Regions from separate parts of the Chitinophaga sp. 10T418 genome, predicted to be linked through region 1. Evidence: riboswitches for the same ligand, from Rfam matches in the RefSeq annotation. Region 1 holds a riboswitch; each other region holds the start of a gene.
The links. Region 1 has a riboswitch for cobalamin ahead of AC1DCV_RS25555 (TonB-dependent receptor). Riboswitches for the same ligand answer to the same signal wherever they lie in the genome.
Positions count from the first base shown of each region.

Region 2: linked by a shared signal. The riboswitch ahead of AC1DCV_RS26460 (DUF5074 domain-containing protein) and the one ahead of AC1DCV_RS25555 (TonB-dependent receptor) in region 1 are both predicted to bind cobalamin.
Region 3: linked by a shared signal. The riboswitch ahead of AC1DCV_RS20715 (DUF6580 family putative transport protein) and the one ahead of AC1DCV_RS25555 (TonB-dependent receptor) in region 1 are both predicted to bind cobalamin.

Region 1 is NZ_JBFTHG010000010.1:26,320-29,582, forward strand. Features, by position in the region: gene AC1DCV_RS25550 (arabinose isomerase) at 1-827, shown strand, start outside; cobalamin riboswitch at 882-1,089, shown strand; gene AC1DCV_RS25555 (TonB-dependent receptor) at 1,213-3,243, shown strand; gene AC1DCV_RS25560 (YncE family protein) at 3,255-3,263, shown strand, end outside.
Region 2 is NZ_JBFTHG010000010.1:242,944-246,206, forward strand. Features, by position in the region: cobalamin riboswitch at 1,259-1,468, shown strand; gene AC1DCV_RS26460 (DUF5074 domain-containing protein) at 1,649-2,779, shown strand; gene AC1DCV_RS26465 (hypothetical protein) at 2,926-3,263, shown strand, end outside.
Region 3 is NZ_JBFTHG010000006.1:630,344-633,606, reverse strand. Features, by position in the region: gene AC1DCV_RS20725 (Crp/Fnr family transcriptional regulator) at 1-714, shown strand; gene AC1DCV_RS20720 (hypothetical protein) at 882-1,175, shown strand; cobalamin riboswitch at 1,252-1,479, shown strand; gene AC1DCV_RS20715 (DUF6580 family putative transport protein) at 1,677-2,270, shown strand; gene AC1DCV_RS20710 (DUF5074 domain-containing protein) at 2,312-3,263, shown strand, end outside.

The DNA of each region.
Region 1 (3,263 bases):
TTACCCTGCAGGCAGCCACCTTTGGCGGACATATCCAACATCTTGAAATGTGCGACCTCGCCGCTTTTCACCAACAGGTAACACCCCCCGAAATACAAGATAAAATACAACAGATCCACCACGAAATGGAAGTACTGGAAGAATGTCCACCACAGGAGATTATACGCGCCGCCCATACTGCTGTAGCCCTGGATAAAATGGTGGCGCATCATCAACTGGGCTCCCTCTGCTACTACTACGAAGGCACGCCCAATGGCGAATATGAAGATCTGATTGCTTCCGTTATCACCGGCAACTCCCTGCTCACCGCTCACCAGGTACCGGTAGCGGGTGAATATGAAGTAAAGAACGCACAGGCCATGAAGATCCTCGACCTTTTCCAGGCGGGCGGCTCCTTCACAGAATTCTATGGTCTGGATTTTAATGCCGGCATTATCCTCATGGGACATGATGGCCCCGGTCACCTGGCAATTGCCGAAGGCCGCCCCCTGTTGAAACCATTAGGTGTATACCATGGCAAACCCGGTAAGGGCTTGTCTATTGAAATGAAAGTAAAACATGGCCCGGTCACTTTACTATCTGTAGTAGAAACCCACGAAGGCAAATTAAAATTGCTGGTGGCAGAAGGCGATTCGGTGCCGGGCCCTATTTTGAAGATCGGTAATACCAATAGCCGGTACCGGTTTTCACTGGATGTAAAAACATTTGTCAACAACTGGAGTAAAGAAGGCCCTGCGCATCACTGCGCCATTGGCATCGGCCATATAGCCGGTAAGATTGAAAAACTGGGAAATATACTGGACATCGCTACCGTAAAGGTATGCTAACGAAGCAGATACCACCCCTCGCCCCCTTTCGTTTTGAATCAACAGAATAATAGCCTACTTTTGCTCCGTTATGGTTTATCCATGTCCACTCCGGGCATGAATAATTAAAAGGGAACATGGGTGAAAATCCCGGACAGTCCCGCTGCTGTAAGTCTCATACAATGCTAAGGCAACACCACTCAAGGCCACTGTTGATCATTCAATGGGAAGGTCGCCGAAAGCAGAGATAAGTCAGAATACCTGCCATACAACTGATTTTTGAGCTTTCGTGGAATGAAGCTTAGGGATAAATGCAGGCTACAGGATGTTCCTGTACACGTGCGCTTTCCTAATTATTTTTTCTCCTGTCGAAGGCTGTTGATGGAATATTAACAGGTTTAAAATTATGCGTTTCACTGAACAAGCCTGTTCACTGACTAAGGTATGCTTCTATGTGATGGCCTTCATCATCTGGCCGGCAACAACCATTAAAGCACAGCAGGCAGATACAATTACCACCAAAGATCTCCGGGAGGTGTCCGTCACCGCATCGCGGACAGGCAAAGAAATAAGCCCCGGGCAAAAATTGCAGGCAAAAGAACTCAGCAGACTGGGCAGCCATTCTGTGGCAGATGCGCTCCGCTTCTTCTCCGGCGTGCAGATCAAAGATTACGGTGGTATAGGAGGCCTGCAAACAGTGGATATCCGCAGTATGGGATCCAACCATACCGGTGTATTCTATGATGGCATTGAACTCGGCAATGCCCAGAACGGACAGGTAGATCTGGGTAAATTTTCCCTGGACAACATGGAAGAAATCGCCTTGTATAACGGACAAAAAAGTAACATCTTTCAACCGGCCAAAGACTTCGGATCTGCCGGTTCCATTTATCTGACTTCTCTCAAACCTAAATTCGCTCCCGGAGAAAAAACACATATAAGAACTACCATTAAAACAGGCTCCTTTGGTTTGTTCAACCCTTCCCTGCTCTGGCAACAAAAAATCAGCGACAAAATATCCGCCTCCTTCAGCAGCGAATGGACCAGCGCTACCGGCCGTTATAAATACACTTACGCCAAATTCGACTCACTCAAAAATCTGGCTTACGACACCAGCGCCTACCGCAAAAACGGTGATGTTAACGCCGTACGGATAGAAGGCGGGCTCAATGGCGTGATGAAAGGCGGCGAATGGAGTACCAAAATATATTATTATAATGCTGAAAGAGGATTGCCTGGCTTTATTGTCAACAATGTATTCGGGCATATTGACCGCCTTTGGGATCGCAACCTGTTTATCCAATCTTCTTTCCGTAAAGAAATTACGAAACGCTACAGCATCCTGCTCAACGCCAAATATGCCTATGACTATACACATTATCTGGCCCTCGATACCGCACAGTTTCGGGCAAACAACCATTACCGCCAATACGAAATGTATTTTTCCATGGCGCAACAGTATGCACTGACAAGCTGGTGGACCATCTCTCTTTCCGGCGATTTTCAATGGAATAAACTGGATGCCGACCTGAGAGAATTCAGCTATCCTACCAGGTACACTACCCTCATAGCAGGTGCTTCTGCTGTCAACTTTAAGCGATTCAGTGCACAGGCCAGTCTGCTGGGAACTTTCGTGAGTGAAACTGTAAAACTAAACGCCGCGGCTCCTTATCAGCAGAAATTTACCCCTGCTGTATTTGTTTCCTGGCAACCATTACCAACACCCGATATACGCCTGCGTGCCTTTTATAAACGCATCTTCCGCATGCCTACGTTCAACGATCTCTATTATACCGAAATCGGAAACCGCTTTCTGCAACCGGAGTTCGCCACACAATATGATGCAGGCGTCACCTGGAATAAATCGTTCACTGGTAAATGGTTTACACAAGCCGGCGTAGAAGTGGATGGATACTATAACGAGATAACAGACAAGATTGTGGCCATACCCGGACAAAATCAATTTGCATGGACCATGATGAACCTGGGTAAAGTAAAAATTAATGGCCTCGATGTAAAAGCAAATGCAGGCTGGCGCATCAAACAGCAACTGAATATGCTGTTAAGAGCCACCTATACTTTTCAACAGGCATTGGATTACACCAATCCAACAAAAACTTTCTATCGCCAGCAGATTGCCTACATTCCCCGCCATAGCGGCTCACTCATACTGGGCGCCGACTTTAAAAACTGGGAAGCCAACTACAGCTTTATTTATACAGGAGAAAGATATAACGGCAAGGATAATATACCGGAAAACTATGTACAACCATGGTACACAAGCGACTTATCCCTTGGCAAACAATTCAACTATAAACGTACCCACGTTCACGTAACTGCACAGGTAAATAACCTCGCCAACCAGTTCTATGAAGTGGTACAAAGTTACCCGATGCCCGGTAGAAATTACCGCTTCATTTTAGCGGTCAATATTTAATCTGAAATGCCATGATGAAA
Region 2 (3,263 bases), 220 kb from region 1:
TGACAATCTGGAAACAAACGGCCGTGTTATCAAGGAACGAAACCTCTAMTATTCGATAGATAATTAACCGAAATAAATGATCAGCATCACGTGAGAGGCAATAAAACGGACAAATCAATTTTTCACATGCGAATAAACAATACTATTACAAGAGAAAGGTACGCCAAATGAAATATTTTTTCGATCAATTTGAGACCGCATCGTATGATTTGCTATAATTTTTGTTATTCCTGCTTAACAGATGCTTTAGAAAACGAATTGAAGGAAAAATACTTTTATCATTGCCTCGTAATAAAAATCCGCTACCGGACTAACGGTAACGGATTGAATTTTTCACACTAAAACTAGAGGCATGAAAAACTTTAATTTGAATGATTGGTTGGAGACTATTGGTCAAATAGTCCTTGTAACTCACATCATCCTAATGATTTTAGGTATGAAAATGAGAAAGTAAACATCATGTACGCAATGATTGCTCCCTGGCTCTAAGTTAGGGGGCATTTTTTGTATGCCTTAATCACTGCTATTCTGATCAATATTTAAAAATTACCCTATATTCCAATATATCATGTGGATATGAGGTTTTCATTCCACTTTACAATGGAGAGATACTCCATCAAGTTACGCATTAATCTTCATGCAAAGGTTCATCTTTTGCCAAAAACATTAAATATTTCAAACATACTTAAAGAAAAAAGTGGAGATTCCCAATATATTCATTCTTTCAATCGGCCTGTGTGCTGGTAATTATATGATCAGATTCGAAGATATTAATTACATATAAAACTGCAAAAATGGTTCTTCGCTTAAAATCGGATTAACGACTGATTAACAGATCCGTATTTCGAATTTCTAAGACTATTCCCATTAGTGGCTGCAGTGTTATAAATACTTCGGCTACTATCTTCAACTCATCAATCCCACAGTGATACTTTTCGGTATAGATGATAACAATAGAACCATAAAAAATGAAATATCAACCTATGGAAAGCATAAAAAATAAAATGCCATATCCATACTTTCTTCCGTTCACTCCTGTTAGTGATTTAAAATAACCATAACGCAGATCCACTGCGTCTAACAGTGATACATTTTAATGAAGGAAGACAATATAGGTGGTATAAAAATTTAAACACGAACTAATAGGAAGTATAAAAAATGAAATACCTGATTAGTTATAGTTGCCAAAAGCATTGCCTCAAAAAAGAATGAAGTATTACACTTTCCTTTCATTTTGGATTTTACTAATACTTCACGTACGTTTGCATCCACAATTGGTTCCGCCTGCGGGCGGATTAAAAGGGAATCCGGTGCAATACCGGAGCTATCCCCGTAGCTGTGATCCTGCATTCATTTTTGAATGAATTGATTTTCCGGATACTCCATACCACTGTCTGCATGTCCGCAGATGGGAAGGTTCCCGGAAAAGCAGGAGAGCCAGAAGACCTGCCAGATGTCATCGATCATTCAGCGCTTTCGGGTGAAAGGCCAGGAATGTAAGCCTAACGGCATATATTCTATTGTGTAAATATTATTTACCCCTGGGCGCATTATGCAGGTGTGATTTCACCGGCTTTTGAGTTTTGTTTTTTTCCGGATCTGGTATCCGGACAGGGAAAAGTATGTCATCAATCCAAATATCTATTATATGAAAAAACAGTTATTATCCTMCTTGTTGGTAGCGTTTGCCTTGTTGGTGGCTTCCTGTAAAAAAGAAGATGCATTGCAGTCATCACAGTTACAAAAGTTGGACGCCAATAACAAAACCGGCGTTACAACATCATTGATTACCGGCAAATATGCAGATGGTTTCTTTATTGCCAATGAAGGATGGTTCGGTCATGGCACCGGCGATCTGCACTTCTATTCGTATAGTGGTGACAGTTTGGTGCAGGACGTGTATCACCTGGAAAACCCAACCGGTGCATTAGGAGGGCCTTCCAACACATTGCAGTTTGCGACCTTCTTCAACAATAAGCTGTACATCGTAGTGAAAGCCGGCGGACCGCTGGTGGTAACAGATGGTGGCAGCATGGTAGAAACCGGCCGTATCACTACCTTGCCCGGTAACGATGGGCATGCCTTCCTGGGTGTTGATGCCACACACGGACTGCTGAGCGCCAGCGATGGCGTATATCCTATTACACTGCCATCTCTGGCGGTAGGCACTAAAATCAGCGGGGTTGCTGGTTATACCGGCGACATGCTTAAAATTGGCAGTTATGTTTTTGTATTATCTCAAACAGATGGTATCGTAGCCCTGAATAGCAGCACTTATGCTGTAGTGAAAAAGTTCGGCGCTGCTAACCTTGCTTTTGCCGCGGGTAAAGATGGAGCGGTATATGCAACCAATTCAGATTCACTGATCCGCATTGTTCCGTCTACCCTCGCACGTACTGCGATCAAACTGCCGTTTACCGTGCCTTCTCCATGGGGAGCATGGCGTCATGCGGGTATTACTGCTTCTACACAGGACAGTGCTATTTTCATTGTGCGTAACAACGGTTTTGCCGGTGGAACACAATTATATCGCTACGTAATCGGCAACGCTGCTTCGTTAACTACGCCATTTATCACCCTGCCAACAGGTCAGTATTTCTATGGTGCAGGAGCAGCATATAATAAGGAAAAGAATGAGCTGGTAGTGACCACGCTGAATGGATCATTCACCGGCAGTATCAACCGGGTGCTGATTTATGATGCCACCACTACTACCCTGAAAAAAACGTTGACTTACAACGGATGGTATTTCCCGGCTATGCCTGTGTTTCACGAATAAAGAACCATAAATAAGAAAATGCCCCGTTTGCCAATGGCAAGCGGGGCATTTTCTTATCCCGATACTTCACTAGGATATTCAAGATTTTCTGGTTACTTTAATACGATATTTTTTTTCCACGTATTTCACTCTTAAGCCATTGTAAAATGAGCGTTAAACTCACTCAGGTATCCACGTTTTTTTGTGCCCCGCTATTGCTGTTATGTTTGGGCGGTAGCAAAGTTGTTGCCCAGGCAGGACCCGTTAGTATTTCAGGCCCCACTACTGTGACTCCCGGCAGCGTCGGCATTTATTCGCTGGTACCCACTGTTAGCGGCAGCACGTATGTAGCCTGGAACGTTACCGGGGATGGACAGATTATTTCTGCACCACCTAATACCGGTCTGGAAGGTTATGGTATCAACACCTGCTATGTTACCTGGGGCCCCAACATTCAAACCGCTTATCTAACGGTAACGCTGGCCCGGAATACTCCGATACAGCA
Region 3 (3,263 bases), on a different contig from region 1:
ATGAGTTTAGACGGTCTGTTTCCCATTTATAAGTGGAATTTTAAATCCCAGTCCATTCTGACTAATCTACCGGAGGATGAATGTGCAGATCTTTATTCCCATATGCAGGAGCAACGATACGGGAAAGGAGAAGTTATATTTAGAGAGGGAGCTGTTGCTTCCGGTATTTTCTTTGTAAAAAAAGGTAAAGTTAAAAAATACCAGGTGGATCAAACTGGCAGGGAACAAATTATATACGTTGCCAATGCAGGGGAATTAATCGGATATCACGCTATTTTAGCCGATGAGCGTTATCCAGACTCTGCTGCTACATTAGAAGAAAGTGTCATTGCATTCATACCCAAAGAAGATTTTATGACTATTATGGGAAGATCCAGCGTGCTGCCGCGTAGATTACTCAAAGCACTCAGTCATGAATTCACTGTATTGGCAAATAGCATTTCTGTATTTGCACAGCGTTCTGTTAAAGAGAGACTTGCAATCACGTTAATTGTTTTGCGTGAAAAATTTAAACAGGAAACAGTTGCAGGGGAAGATATTATGATTAATCTTTCCCGTAGTGATCTGGCAAATATGGTAGGTACCGGTAAAGAGAATATTGTTAGATTTCTAACAGAGTTTAAAGCTGCCGGTATTTTGACATCACATAGCAGGAAGATCTGTATTAAAGACATCAAGCAACTTATTAAGGTATCTGGTTGTGGCCTGGATTGAGTGTAAATAATTTTTGTCCCTTTGCAATGCAGACCATAGTGCGGATTTAAATGATCTAAGCCTGTAACCGATATCTTGTATCACGTAAAAAAAATTGCCAACTTCATTAGAGTGGCCGACCTGCTACCTGTTTCCAGGAGTAGTAATATCCAAATTCATTTCCGGAAATGAAACCGGGTAAATATTTCCTGGAAGCCAACATGCCTTATTCCTTATCAGGAACATATATAGAAAAGATAGGGAGTGCCAGCGACAATGCCGGCAACACTATTACAATAAGTGGTCCAACGCAAAGTTATAATGTAGATCTTGCTCCTCTGGCGGAGAAGTATGTAGAAATAACCAAAGAAGGGGAGACGATTAGTATAAAACTGAACTCGCAGGGATATACGCTGTACCAGTTCAGGGATCCGCTGGCCTCGCGCTGGCAAATGCAGTTAGGGCTGCGATATAGTTTATAGGGATCGGGTGAGAATTCCTAATTCGTAATTCTCAATCCCTGTTGTCACAACATTTGGAGAAACCATCTGCTTTCATTAATTTGCGCCTGCAACTGGTTATTCTAGCATGTATGCAAGAATATTAAAAGGGAATCCGGTGTAAAACCGGAGCTATCCCCGTAGCTGTAAATCCTGCTGCCTGTGTGACCACAGGTATCGTTTTTTCGGAGTTAATTCCTCCTTGCCACTGTTCCGCTTATCTGGAACGGGAAGGCGACCGAAAAAGCAGGAAAGCCAGAAGACCTGCCCTTTGCAACTATATATCATGTTTTCGGGTGAAGAACATGGATGTATTTTTCCCGGTGTTCCGGTTTTTTATTTTTGGTAAAAATGAATTTTTGTATCTGATTGACTGTGCCTGATAGCGCATGTCATCACCTATAACATGTATGTTTTCTTTCGTGAGAGATCATTTGATTTCTTCATGCAGAATCCCTATTCCCTTTATAATAACTATTAACAATGTCTGATAAAAAAATTGACCCACGTTTTCTAGTTTTACTTGTTTTTATTTTAGGCGCAGGCCTCATACGTGTATTAGGTGCGGGTAATCTGATGCCTTATCCAAACTTTACACCGATTGGCGCTATGGCGCTTTTTGCGGGCGCTTACTTCAGTAATCTTTTCAAGTCGTATGCCTTTCCTATTCTGACATTATTCATCAGCGATATCATCATATCTCACCTGATATATCCGGAATACGCTACAGGATTGCTTTATAGTGGCTGGGTATGGAACTATGCCGCCTTTGCACTCATGGTAACAGTGGGCAGAGTGATCATCAAAAAAGTAACGCTTCTCCGCATACTTCTTTCCGCGCTGTCTGCCGGATTGATACATTGGATCGTTTCTGATTTCGGCGTATGGATCAATCATGGTATTGATATTACTACCGGTAAACCCTATACGTACAACCTTGCAGGTTTGTTGCAATGTTACTACCTCGCTTTACCATTTTTAAAGAATATGCTCGTGGCAAATCTTCTTTATTCAGCGGTATTCTTTGGTTCTTTTGAAATACTGAAATACCGGTACCCCAAAGCATTACATGCATAATTGAAACAACTGGAGCTTAATCATCAATCAAATATATAAACATGCGATTTTCGGGAAGTACTTTCTTTGTAGTTTCTATTTTAGCACTGGCGATGTCATGTAAAAAAAATGACGACACCATTCCCGGTCCCGGTGTGGATAAAACCGGAGGTGCAGATTCTATACATATTGGCGCTACGCTTTCTTATCACCCCAGGATAAACAATCCCGTTGGCGCTACGTTCAGCTGGAAAATAAATGGAAATGTAGTCGGAAATGATTCGGTGTATACTTTCACGGCAGGTGCCCGCGGTGATTACCATATCGTATTTACAGCCAGCAATGCCGGCGCTTCAGACTCCGCGATCTACCAGGTAAAGGTGTGGGGTAAGTATGAAAACGGCTTTTGGGTAGTACAGGAAGGACAGTATGGTACTACCTCCGGCGACTTATTCTATTATAGTTATGACAGTAATAAGATTGTTAAAGATGTATTTAAAACAGAAAATCCCGGTAAAGATTTTGGTCCGACCAGCGCAACACTGCAGTTCGCCACCGTCCATAAAGGCAAGGTGTATATGTCAGTAAAAGTAGGCGGTCCTTTGGTGGTAGCTGATGCATATACCATGAAAGAAACAGGCAGGGTAGATCATCTTCCGCAGGACGAAGGTCATGCCTTTACGGGAATAGATGATACAAGAGGTTTGTTAAGTGCAGTAGATGGCGTATACCGTGTAAACCTCGCTGGTCCGACCATAGGGACTAAGATAGATGGCATTAATTCATCTGCCGGTGATATGATGGTGGCCGGAGACTATGTATTTGTACTTACACAAAATGATGGTATCGTTATATTGAAAACATCTGACTACAGCATAGTAAAGAAATATCCCAAAGGTACTATCGGCTTTGCCCGTACTAAAGATGGCGCAGTGTGGGCGGCAGGTGACTCCGCACTGTTACGCATTGACCCTGTTAGTCTTGCTGTGACTGAAACCCCTGTACCATTTAAAG